DNA from 4 places in the Neobacillus sp. SAB-20_R2A genome. Region 2 is predicted to be linked to each of the others. Evidence: predicted binding sites of a transcription regulator. Region 2 holds the regulator's gene; each other region holds the start of a gene.
What was found. The regulator Rex, encoded in region 2, represses fermentation and respiration genes when NADH is low (regulators of the CRP and FNR family bind a similar motif). The targets are predictions, from matches to a motif close to TTGTGAAATATTTCACAA.

Region 1 (3,146 bases), 1.4 Mb from region 2:
CGCTTCAATTTGGAGGACAACCAAGGCTGCACAATTGAGATCTTTGGAGATTCCACAAAAGGAAATCTGGGTACGGCTTTCCTATATACCAACAAAGAGAGTTTGAATATCGGTGTGGGGACAACACTATCGAGTATGATAAAAGCAAAAATGAAGCCCTATGAGCTGCTGGATTACTTAAAGAATCATCCGATGGTCAAGCCGTTCATTGCCGGCGGCGAGTCTGCTGAATATCTTGCCCACCTCATTCCGGAAGGCGGCTACCGCTCAGTTCCTAAAGTGGCAGGTAACGGAGTTATTGTTGTTGGGGACGCTGCCCAGCTAGTTAACGCTATTCATCGTGAAGGTTCGAACATGGCGATGCATTCTGGCTTATTGGCTGCTGAGACTGTCATTGAGGCGCACCGCCACGGCAATTTCAGCGAATCAATGTTAAATAACTACCGCGAGGCCCTTTATAATAGCTTTATCATCAAAGATTTAGAGAAGTACAAAGATGCGGCCCATACATTCGAAAAATACCCGCAATATTTTAAAGAGTATGTTCCGATGATGAATCAGGCAGCTAGCAAATTCTTTACGGTTGATGGCACGCCAAAACGTGATAAACAAAAGCAAATTATTAAGAATATGACCTCACAAAGAGGAACGCTTCGCGTATTGCAAGATCTCTATCGTGCTTGGAAGGCGGTGAAATAATGTCAACGAAGAATATTGAGGAAAAACAGTATCTTCTCAGGTTTAAGTGTGACACAAAGTCCCATCTTACCGTTCTAGATCATGACGTATGCATGACCCAATGTCCTGATAAAATTTGTACAGTATTTTGCCCAGCCGAGGTATATAAGTGGGAAGGAACGCGGATGCAGGTAGGTTATGAAGGCTGTCACGAATGCGGAAGCTGCCGGATTGGCTGCCCTTACCAAAATATTAAATGGGAATATCCAAAAGGCGGACACGGGATTGTTTTCAGGTTAGCATAAAAAAAGGTGCTGTTTGCTATTGCAGGCAGCACCTTTTTTAGCTAATTGTAATTTACACTATATGTATATTTTTTCACAAGGGATTATAAAAAGAAGGTGAAGCTAGAAGGTAAGTACTTACAGGGTCAGCTTATTTTCTCTAAAAGGGCTGCCGAGGAAAGTTCATCTTTTTTGCAGGAGGCTGCAAGCGAGGAAGCAAGGGTTATGGCATGATCCATTTGTTCCATATTTTCTGAGCAATAATATGGCTTTTTCCAATTGAAGTCGCCGTCATTTGCGGCTGGATATATACTGACTTTCCAATGATAATAAATCCGTGGCTGAGGGAGCTGAACCCCTTCTACGGCTATTAGCCAATGTGTAGAATTGGATTCTGGAATATAGGCATCTGTATCCTTAAGCGAAACAAGATCATTTGCACCAATTGGTAAAAATGCCGTTTGATAAAAGTCATGATAATTTGGGGTTTTCAATATATTTACCTCCCTTTCATAATATCTAACTTTATTATATGAAACTATAAAGATTTTTTTGAGTGATAAATGTTATAATTTTTCAAAAAAATAAAACGTTTTCAAAAAGTTGTCAATAATATTATGAGGAAGTAGTAATTTGGGTATAGATGTGACGATTGTCACTACAAAATTGTAATGGCGCTTTTATACTGAAAGCAGAAGATTGAAAGAGGTGAATGTAATGAGCAGTTGTATGAGCGGTTTCGGCGGGATGCCGAGTGCTGAGCTAAAAAGTAAGGGATTAAGGCAATTGAAAGAAGAACATCCCCCATTAAGAAGCCAAATGGAAGGATTGTTCAGCCTAACCCAAAAAATTGATAAAGATATTGATATAGAAGTTAATTTCCAAGAGTTAATTATGAAGGTAAAAGAATTTCAGGCAGCGCTTGACCCGCATTCGGAAAGAGAAGAAGGTGTGCTGTTCCCAATGATGGGGACTTATATTGGGACAACTTCTGGACCAATAGCGGTAATGGAGTATGAGCATGACCAAGCAAAAGCACATATTAAATCCTTTCTTGAGCAGGAAACAGGCATGCCATCTTCACCTGATGAATTTAAAAAATTAGCTGGATACATCCAAAATGCTTACTTTATTTTAACGGAGCATTTTAACAAGGAAGAAAACGTCCTTTTTCCAATGGCCGAGCGAATGCTCTCTGATGAAGAAAAAGAAGAGTTATATCAAAGAATTCAAGAAATTAAGTAAAAAGGATGGGCATAGATTCCATCCTTTTTACTTTTTCTATCATATAAACATTCAGGATAAGAAGTGTGACTTTGCCGTTAATTGACAGAGGTTCGAAATTTTTTTATAATAATTTTGAAATCGAGATATTATGGGTGTTTTGCTTTTGAGGCAATTTCCCAATAAAGATAAAGGATGAGTTGTTATGGAAAAAGATTCAACAGCCGTTTCGCTAAAGCTATTTATTGTTCTCTCTAGAGCCTATAAAGCCATTAATGAACACGTTAATAAAGTGATCCAAGCAAGCGGTCTAAACCCAACTGAGTTTGCCGTATTAGAGCTACTTTACCACAAAGGCGACCAGCCGCTGCAACAAATTGGTGCAAAAATCCTGCTTGCGAGTGGAAGTATTACGTATGTTGTCGATAAGCTGGAACAAAAGGGATTATTGAGAAGGAGTGCCTGCCCGACAGATAGACGTGTCATTTTTGCACAAATAACAGATGAGGGGAAAAATTTGATTCAGGATATTTTTCCTGAACATGCCCAACAAATTGATAAGCTTATGTCAAGTTTATCTGATTCCGAAAAGCTGGAGGCAATTGACCTGTTAAAAAAATTAGGTCTGCCTGCAGGAAAATTTTAATACGGCTTTTAGTCGTATTTTTTTTGCAAAAAGGAATATTAATCAATAGTGTCGAAATGAATATAGCCAAAAAAAATGAAAAAGGGGGTTTTTTCATGGGCTTTGAACAGTATACATACATACGACCTAACTTAGACGAGGTTCGGGCAAAATTTAATGAAGCATTGGAGCGTTTCAAAAACGCTGACTCAGTGGAAAAGCAGAGCGGGGCCATGAATGAAATCAATCAACTGAGAAATGACTTGGGAACGATGTTCAATCTTTGTAATATTCGCCACACCATTGATACGAATGATGAATTTTATAAAAATGAG
Region 2 (3,146 bases):
TCTTGAGGACGAACAATCCGGTCAATCCGATGATTAAAAGCATCAAAGTGAAGCATATAGGGGCGGACTTCCGGTCTGGCAATTCTTTCGGCTAACCGGTTCCATTTTGCAGATACTATTCGTGAAAAGGATAATAGTTTTTCGTGGATTTGGCTGTGCTGAGAACCCGTAAATTTCTTGACCGCTTTTTGTAAAAAAGGTTCATCACGGTACCAATCAAGGTTGTCACGTTTTTCGAGAAATTCATCAAAGCTGTAAGAATTTTTTCCTCCTGCTTCTGTCTCTTGGGAAACAAGCTTCATAAAAACGCCACTCTCCTCATGAATGATAATTCATAATTTTCAATTTAATTTTAAATGTAAGGATATGGAAGCGTCAAATATAAGCAGAAAAACAAAAAAGAGGCTGAATAATTCAGACCTCTTCATTATTGGTGCGCCCTTCTATAACGGTATTGGTTCCACTGAAAATGAATAAAGCATCCGATGCAAAAACCTAGAATGGCCACAAAGGCAGCCACCGCGACAAGAATCGTGACCACATAGCCAACACCATTCCATCCCAGCAGGAATCCTACAAATCCAATTCCCAAACACGATACGGCAATTTTTTGATTAAATTGCTGCTGCTCCCAATCCTCAGGGATATAAGCCTTTGGGTCCTTTCTTAAAAATAGTTTTGCTATTTGCATAATCGGATTAAATCCGAATAAAAGACCAGACATACCGGCAACAAATGGCACTAACAAAAACCATTCCTGTCCGGATAACCATGTTAACACAACACTTAAAACAATTGTCCACTGGTTTATTTTCACGAGCGGACGTGGGATTGAACGAACTGTTTCTGTCATTTTAATCCCAACCTTTCCTATTGGATTACAATAATTACTTGTGTAATCATTTTACCCGCTTCAACTCCCTTTGTATAGTGATCTGTTTAGGAAAAATGTTTCAAAACGAAAAATGGGCCTCTCACCATTTTGGCGAGAAGCCCATTGATTATTTATTCTTCTACTTCGTCGTTTGGATAATGCTTTAAAAAGTAAACAAGTGATTGCAGCTCCACCGCCAGGTCAATATGATGCACGCGAATCGATGAAGGTACATTCAGTCTTGCTGGAGTAAAATTTAAAACCCCTTTTACGTTCGTTTTCACAAGTTTATCTGTGATTTGCTGAGCAACCGGAGCAGGCACCGTCAAAATCGCCACCGAAATATTTTCATCGATCAAATACTGTTCTATATCGTCCATCGAATAAACGGGAACATCGCCTATCGAACCGCCAATTTTTCCGGGGTCCACATCGAAGGCGCAAGCGATTTTTGTATTATTATTTTTTAAAAAATTGTAGTGTAAAAAGGCTGTGCCGAGGTTACCCACCCCGATTAACGCTACCTTTGTTAATTCATCTTGATCAAGAGTTTTTCGGAAAAACGATAACAAATAGGTTACGTTATAGCCGTACCCCTTTTTCCCAAGGGCCCCGAAATAAGAGAAATCCCTGCGAATAGTGGCCGAGTCCACCTTTACTGCTTCACTCAATTCTGCAGATGACACCCTCTGCTTGCCAGAAGAATGAAGGTTTTGTAAAAATCGATAATATAAGGGCAGACGCTTTGCTGTTGCCTGTGGTATTTTCATCGTTTCATTGGACATATTTCTCCCACCCTTCAATTTTAATGGATATATTAGATTTCTCTTCTAAAATCACCGTTTTTGCCGCCGGTTTTTTCCACCAGAAAGGTTGGTCCAATCACCATCCCTTTATCAACTGCCTTACACATATCATAGACGGTCAGGGCACAAACAGAGGCGGCTGTTAGCGCTTCCATCTCAACCCCCGTACTGCCTTTGGTTTTAACTGATGCAGTTATATGCAGTGTATACTGTTCCTGCCCGGCCTGCTCCCACGAAAAACTAATATTGATACCTGTTAATGGAATCGGGTGGCACATTGGAATGATATCCCATGTCTTTTTCGCTGCCATCACTGCAGCAATCTGGGCAACTGCTAAGACATCGCCCTTTTTCATTTCGTGGTTTGTGATTTTTTCATAAATTTCAGTGCTTACTGTTATGCTAGACTGGGCAATTGCCGTACGTGCCGTTTCCGGCTTATCGCTGACATCGACCATCTTGGCCCGGCCTTCTTCATTAAAATGAGTAAATTCAGCCATAAAAAAAATCCTCCTACAAAAAATAATACAATATTTTTATGTCCATGTGTGTGAAACTTTGAACTATCAGTATATTTTTTTATAATACCATTAAAAACTTCACTTCATTGCCGACATTCGGGTAATACGGTAAACTAGTCGTAAGGTAATAGAGGTGAAAAAAATGATTTTATTACAGGTTAACCAACTACAAAAATATTATGGTGCTGAACTTATTTTATCGAATATAAAACTGGAATTACAAACCCGTGACCGTGTTGCCCTTGTTGGACGCAATGGAGCGGGGAAATCAACGTTATTGAAAATCATCGCCGGCGAAATGGGCCATGACGGCGGGGAAATCATCAAACCAAAGGATGTTACCGTTGGTTATTTGGCGCAAAATACGGGTTTGGAGTCCAATTTGTCCATTTGGGAGGAAATGCTGACGGTTTTTGAGAACCTGCAGGCGATGGAAAAATCGCTCCGGAAGCTGGAGAAGCAAATGGCCGATCCTGCTGTTTTCGGGGACCCAGGAAAATACGAGCGGGTATTAAAGGAATATGATGAATTGCAAATAAAGTTTAAAGAGCAAGGCGGCTATCAGTATGAAGCCGATATCCGCTCTGTATTGCATGGGTTAAATTTTTCCGATACTACGTTAATGATTTCAAGTCTAAGCGGCGGACAAAAAACGCGTCTTGCGCTAGGCAAACTATTGCTGACAAGACCTGATATTTTAATTTTGGACGAGCCAACCAACCATTTGGATATCGAAACCCTTTCCTGGCTGGAGCAATATCTGCAGGGCTATGATGGCGCAATTTTAATTGTTTCGCATGACCGCTATTTTTTGGATAAAGTGGTTACAGAGGTGTATGAACTATCACGCCGCCTGATTCAGCGATTCACCGGTAATTATAGCACTTATCTTGAGCAGAAAGCTGCCAATTATGAACGCGACATGAAGCTTTATGAAAAGCAGCA
Region 3 (3,146 bases), 1.7 Mb from region 2:
TTGCAAAGAAGTGAGTTCCGAACAATCTGTCCATGGTTCCCATCGCAAGCGCAACTGTAATGACAGGGAAAACCGTTACGATAATAAGGTTTGTTACTAAAACAGACCATGTAAACATCGGCATTTTCATTAAGGTCATGCCAGGTGCTCTCATTTTCATGATTGTTGTAATCATGTTAATACCGGTCATTAGTGATCCAATACCGGATATTTGAATCGCAATCATATAATAGTTCGTTCCGACATGTTGGCTGAAATCATTCCCTGCGAGCGGGAAATAAGAAGTCCATCCTGCATCAGGAGATCCGCCAATAACAAAAGAGATATTAAACAGCATCGCACCAAAGAAGAATAGCCAGAAGCTTATTGCATTTAATCTAGGGAAGGCCACGTCACGTGCGCCAATTTGTAACGGCACAAGGTAGTTCATGAAGGCAAAGATAAATGGCATCGCCATGAACATGACCATAATAACCCCGTGTGTTGAGAAAACTTCATTGTAATGCTGAGGATCAAGCAGTTTATTATCAGGTACAGCCAGCTGGGCACGCAGCATAATCGCGTCCACGCCGCCGCGGAATAACATAATTAAGGCAGAGAGTAAATACATAATCCCAATCCGTTTATGGTCAACTGTTGTTAACCATTCGCGCCATAAATATCCCCATTTTTTGAAATAGGTTAGGCCTGCAATAATGGCAACCACTGTTAGGCCAATCGCTACCATAGATGCATAGATTGCAAGACTTGGATTTGGTATGGCAAAACGTTCAAAGAACTCCATCCTTTATTAACTCCTTTCGAGAGATTAATTTTTTCAATAATTCGTTTCATTAACCTTTTAACAATTACTCATGATTTTGGTGATCTGACATATCCATTTCCATTTCCATTTTTGAGTGGTCAGTTTGACCTTCCTCTGGTTTTGCGGAAGGACTATGATCGTGTTCTGGTGCTGGACTAAATTTTAAATGAGTCCCTGTAAAAGTCATTTGTCCAAGGTGTCCTGGTTTTAATAACTCATCAAATTTTTTCTCTGATAAAGGTTTTGCCGTTTTCTTAACGTCTTTTACCCATTTATCGAAATCTTTTTCAGACATTGCTGTTACATTAAACGTATTTTCAGCAGTACCTTTACCGCTGAAGTTCGCGTTACGGCCCATCATTTCACCCGGTTCATCTGCAGCTAAGTGCAGTGTCGTCACCATATCGGACATAGCGTATTTTTGACCGCCAAGTTGTGGAATCCAGAAGCTGGTGATTGGTCCGTAAGAATAAAGCTTAAATTCGATCGGCCGGTCTGTTGGAATATACAAATAGTTGACCGTTTCAATATTTTGTTCAGGATAACTAAAATGCCATTTCCAGTCAGATGAAGATGCATAAATGACTAAAGGATCTTTATCCTGATATTTTATTGGTTTTGCTTCGACAATATTGTTACTTTGAACAGAAACGATTGAAAAGTAAGTGACAATGATGACAGGAATACCGACGCAAATTAGCTCAACCCATTTATTTCCTTCAATGTGAGGCGGTTCATAATCTGGGCTTGCCTTTGAGGCACGATACTTAATTAGCACATAAATCAAAATAGCGAAAACTACAATTACTATGAACGACATGATCCCAATAGATAACAAAATATCATGGGCTTGCCTTTCGGCTTGCGGCCCTTTAGGATCAAGAACCATAAGTGGTTCACATCCTGTAAGCACTGTGACAATAGTGAGAACAAGCAGTAACAAAGCCGATTTTACTTTCATGCTAGTACCCCTTTCTTTTATTTAAAAAATATCATGTTAAAAAAATTTTTAGTTTGTGATTTACATCACATCATCAGTAACTATCTTAATACCAAACATTATTAAAAGACACCCATTCAGAAGATTTGTCACTAAATGTTCAAAAAGAATTCGACACTTTGTAAAAATAGGGTCTATACATTTGCTTTTTTAATATAGATTTAATATTGGGCAACGGATAGTTGAGAATTATGGAAAAGCACCCTTAAAATTCCTTCACATTTATGTTTTTATTTAAAAAATTCAGATTCACTGTAGTGAAAAAAACAAAGCAAAGAAGCGATCGCCACTGATCGCTTCTTTGCTTTGTTTTTTATTGATTTAGTGCGTTAACCGCATTTATTAATCCAAATCCAGCCTTTTCATCATAACCTGGTTTGAACACATCTTCTGCCGAAGATTGGATGATATGTTTAACCTGTGCTGGTGTGAGTTTGTCTTTTCCGTACTTGGCAATGATCACTCCTGCTAAAGCTGCTGTTTTTGGCGCTGCCATGGAAGTGCCGGCTTTATATCCATATCCACCGCCAGGAATTGTACTTAGGCACAGATAAAAATTTTCTCTTCCTGCTCCAGTGGCAGGATCATAATTTGGTCCCAAATCCCCGCCAGGTGCCATCACATCAATTTTTCCTACTCCATAATTTGAATAGAATGCTAGATTTTTTTGAGCCCCGCCGGCTGAAACCCGAATCATCGTTTGACTGCTCGGGCTTCGGTGTGTTGCGCCTTTATCATCTCCCGACAGTTGGCCTGGACTGCTTAAATCAAGCCCATTATTACCTGCGGAACCAACTACAGTTACTCCTTTTTGAATAGCATATTGAATAGCACGATTAAATAAGCGAACATCTGCTACAACATCTTTAGTTACATACTCAGGGTCTTGAAACCAGTCGTAACCGCCAAGGGACATATTGACAACATCAACATTGTCATCTGCAGCTGTCATTAGGGCCTCTGCAATATGGGAAGTTTCAGCACCGCCAGTTGGTCCAAAGACACGGTAGGCTGCCACTTTCAGGTCTGGTCCAACACCTAAAACTCTTCCTTTCCCGGCAATCGAACCAGCCACGTGCGTGCCGTGTCCATTTTCATCCATCGCATTCGAATATCCCGGCACAAATGATTTTCCATAAATATAGTTCGCTTTTAAATCTGGATGGTTATAATCAATACCTGTATCAATTACACCAACCACAATCTCTTCTCCTGAAACTGGCTTTCCAGTTCCTCCTGGTAAATTCCATGACTCCCCATTATTGGTTACCTGTTTAATATCCCATTGAAGATGTTCATATAAATCAGCTGTATCAGAAGTCCCTCCAACTTCCGCGGCTT
Region 4 (3,146 bases), 2.4 Mb from region 2:
ACAGGCATTATTTATTGCCAGTTCTTTTCCGACATCGAGAAATAGTTCCCTGCTTGCTCTCGAGTATGACAATTATCCGGAATATGCCTCGCAAGCGGTACTGTTAACGACCATTATCAGCAGTTTTACCGTTGCCATTGTCGTTTACCTATCGAAACTCATTTTTGCGGCTTAAATGGACTGATTAGACAGGCCAATTTTTCAATGGATAAGTCTAAATTTGCAAAAAATGAATATTTTCATAGTAGATAAGGAGGCGATAAGGTGAAATCAATCGGCATCTTGGGGGTAGGTCAAGCAGGTGGAAATATCGCTGAAATAGCAACGACGATGGGCTTTCAAACTGCCCTTATTAACACTAATCAACGTGATGGGGCAGTCAATACAAAGGTTGAAAAGAAATATTTTGTCCCCGGGTATAATGGCGCAGGGCAGGACCGTTCAGTCGGATTACGGGCGGTTCACGAACATTATCGGGAACTGATTGACTTTGTTAAAAAATCCTTTAAAAACGTCAAACTGTTATTAGTTGCTTTCTCGACGGACGGTGGAACTGGGTCGGGAATGAGTCCGCTGTTAATTGATATTTTATTAGACCAGCTGCCGGGTATGAACATCGGGGCAATTGCGGTTGTTCCTGAACGGAATGTGCTGGCAGGGAATCGAATCAATGCGGCTGAATGCATTGAGCAGATTTCCAAAATTGAAGGCATTTCTTCCGTATTTCTAGTGGATAACGATCAAATGCGGAAAGTAAATCCGCAATCAAGCAAGCAACAAGTTTATCTTCAGTCCAACCATCAGGTTATGGAGGCCATCAGCCATGTCCTGGAAGTAACACAAAAGAGTTCATTTTACGGCAATTTTGATGAAACGGATTTGATGAATATCCTCAATACAAGAGGAGTAACGTTGATTTCGTCGGCACCCGTTACTAATGCGGAGACGACGGCAGAAGTGGCCGAAAGCATTCAACGCTCTTGGGCAACCTCCATCTTTTGCCCTGTTGATACAGTCGGGGTCATTCGTGCAGGACTTATATATGAAGGACCGGAGACAGTCACGAAACTCATTAATGTGCCTTCTATTTTTGAGGGGATTGGGGAGCCTTTAGAGCTATTTGAGGGAACCTATATAACAGAAGGGGATCCGACGATTACGACAATTTTGGCAGGGTTGTCTTTCCCGAGGCGCCGCATGCAATCCTTGGAGGAATCACTGGAGAAAAACAAAGAGCGCCTGCAATATCTCGTCAAGAAGGAACATGCTGAGAGATATGAATCCTCCGTTTCCTGGGCTTCCAATCTGAAAGCAAAACCACCTGAACGAAAGTCTTCGGGAGTAACCTCTAAATTGTCAAAGTATCAGAAGTAAGCCTAATTTTGGCATCCCCTTTGAAAGGGGGTGTCTTTTTTATGAGAAAGTGCCGAATAGAACCCGATATATTTAAAAAACGTTCACAATGTAACTAAAAGAGTAGGTGTAAAATAAAGTATGTTAAATCTTTCACATACTTTACTGTAAACAAGGAGTTAATATGCTATGGCGTTCAGTAAACCGGAAAAAATCATGGAAATTACCGTTGAAAATGGGGGAAAGAAAACGAAGTATGCACCTTTGCAAACTATGATATTAGGCTTTGAAGCAGGAGCGTTTATCGCCTTAGGCTATTTGCTCTTCATCCGAGTGACAGCACCTTTGCCTGTCGAACTGCAGGGACTTAGCAGTTTAATAGGCGCATCGGTTTTCCCGATAGGCCTTATTCTTACCTTACTAGCAGGAGGCGAGCTTTTAACTGGGAATATGATGGCGGTGCCTTTGGCGAGGTTTGCGAAAAAGGTTACGACTAGGCAGGTTGCATTGAATTGGACACTTGTGACACTTAGTAATTTTGTTGGAGCTGTGTTTGTTGCTTACTTCTTTGGACATCTTACAGGTTTGACGGAAACGGGACCGTACATGAACCAAACTATTCAAATCGCTCAGCATAAGCTGGAGGCGTCTTTCCTGCAAGCCTTTCTTTCCGGCATCGGCTGCAACTGGCTTGTAGCTGCTGCTGTATGGCTTTCTTATGGAGCGGAGGATATGGCAGGTAAAATCCTTGGCATTTGGTTTCCAACCATGACCTTTGTTGCCATCGGTTTTCAACACGTGGTAGCCAATATGTTTGTCATTCCTGCAGCCATCTTTGCCGGGCAATTTTCTTGGATCGAATATCTACATAACTTTGTTCCTGTATTTTTAGGGAATGCCGTTGGCGGTGTCGTATTTATCGCCATGGCATACTATCATTCTTACAAGCAAAAGGAAGATCACCTAAAGGGGAAAGCGATTGTGCAGCCAATAATGAAAAGTGGAAGCAGATATTAACACGGTGAAGCACCGGGGGGCTGATCCCGGCAGTTGAAACGAGCTATTTACGAAAAAAAGCGGCGAGGAGGTTCGCCGCTTCACCGCATTAGGGCTCTATTTTTTTATTTTGATTTTTTCGTTTTATTTGTTTGTATAATCTTGAAGTTTTGATAGAGATATTGTTCAATTTTTGAGCCATAGAAGACAGTAATTCGTTTTGTTGTTTAAGTTCTAAAACCACGTTGGCCATATTCTCCAAATTTTTATTTAGAGAGAATAGTATTTCATTTGCTTTTTGTAATTCTGTAACCACATCAGCGTTATTCTCCTGGCTTTGAGATATAGCAGTTGTCTCTGCATTTTCCTGTTTAACAGGTGCTAAAGATGCAGGGAGTTTAAGATTGCCAAGTCCAGCAATAGAATTTAAAGGCGAATCTTTTTTTAGAAGAAGCGTGGTTGCCATCTGCATAAGAGAATTCATATCAAGCTGGTTTCCTAAAGTGCCCGTTAAATTCTTGAGTTTCTCCAAATCCACATTCATCCCAGCAGAATTATTATTATTTTCCGCTACATTATCATCCATAATATTACCCCTTTATCCAAAAATTTACTTTATCATATGTTATTTTAAAAAAATGAAGTGTGTAAATAACCATTATCGAAGAAGTTTTCTATTTTATTAGTCTCTATGCTATCTATTCATTCCGCGATAAGTACAAATGAATATTCTATAGAAACATGCTTATGGAGGCGGATAGATGAATTATTTAAATGGAAATGATGATTTGGAATTA

Region 1: the regulator Rex is predicted to act here: its motif matches at 1,606-1,623, upstream of V5M37_RS08395 (hemerythrin domain-containing protein).
Region 3: the regulator Rex is predicted to act here: its motif matches at 1,820-1,837, upstream of qoxA (cytochrome aa3 quinol oxidase subunit II).
Region 4: the regulator Rex is predicted to act here: its motif matches at 1,495-1,512, upstream of V5M37_RS18355 (formate/nitrite transporter family protein).

The regions. Positions count from the first base shown of each region.
Region 1 covers NZ_CP145895.1:1,684,393-1,687,538, forward strand. Annotated here, with positions in the region: gene V5M37_RS08380 (FAD-dependent oxidoreductase) at 1-699, shown strand, start outside; gene V5M37_RS08385 (ferredoxin family protein) at 699-983, shown strand; gene V5M37_RS08390 (hypothetical protein) at 1,109-1,456, opposite strand; gene V5M37_RS08395 (hemerythrin domain-containing protein) at 1,680-2,207, shown strand; gene V5M37_RS08400 (MarR family winged helix-turn-helix transcriptional regulator) at 2,392-2,832, shown strand; gene V5M37_RS08405 (M3 family oligoendopeptidase) at 2,928-3,146, shown strand, end outside.
Region 2 covers NZ_CP145895.1:252,205-255,350, reverse strand. Annotated here, with positions in the region: gene V5M37_RS01415 (acyl-CoA dehydrogenase family protein) at 1-302, opposite strand, end outside; gene V5M37_RS01410 (DUF4395 domain-containing protein) at 428-853, opposite strand; gene V5M37_RS01405 (redox-sensing transcriptional repressor Rex) at 1,006-1,659, opposite strand; gene moaC (cyclic pyranopterin monophosphate synthase MoaC) at 1,692-2,180, opposite strand; gene V5M37_RS01395 (ABC-F family ATP-binding cassette domain-containing protein) at 2,344-3,146, shown strand, end outside.
Region 3 covers NZ_CP145895.1:1,949,556-1,952,701, reverse strand. Annotated here, with positions in the region: gene qoxB (cytochrome aa3 quinol oxidase subunit I) at 1-784, opposite strand, end outside; gene qoxA (cytochrome aa3 quinol oxidase subunit II) at 849-1,766, opposite strand; gene V5M37_RS09705 (S8 family peptidase) at 2,119-3,146, opposite strand, start outside.
Region 4 covers NZ_CP145895.1:3,788,801-3,791,946, reverse strand. Annotated here, with positions in the region: gene V5M37_RS18365 (AEC family transporter) at 1-175, shown strand, start outside; gene V5M37_RS18360 (cell division protein FtsZ) at 265-1,374, shown strand; gene V5M37_RS18355 (formate/nitrite transporter family protein) at 1,543-2,370, shown strand; gene V5M37_RS18350 (hypothetical protein) at 2,459-2,935, opposite strand; gene V5M37_RS18345 (spermidine synthase) at 3,111-3,146, shown strand, end outside.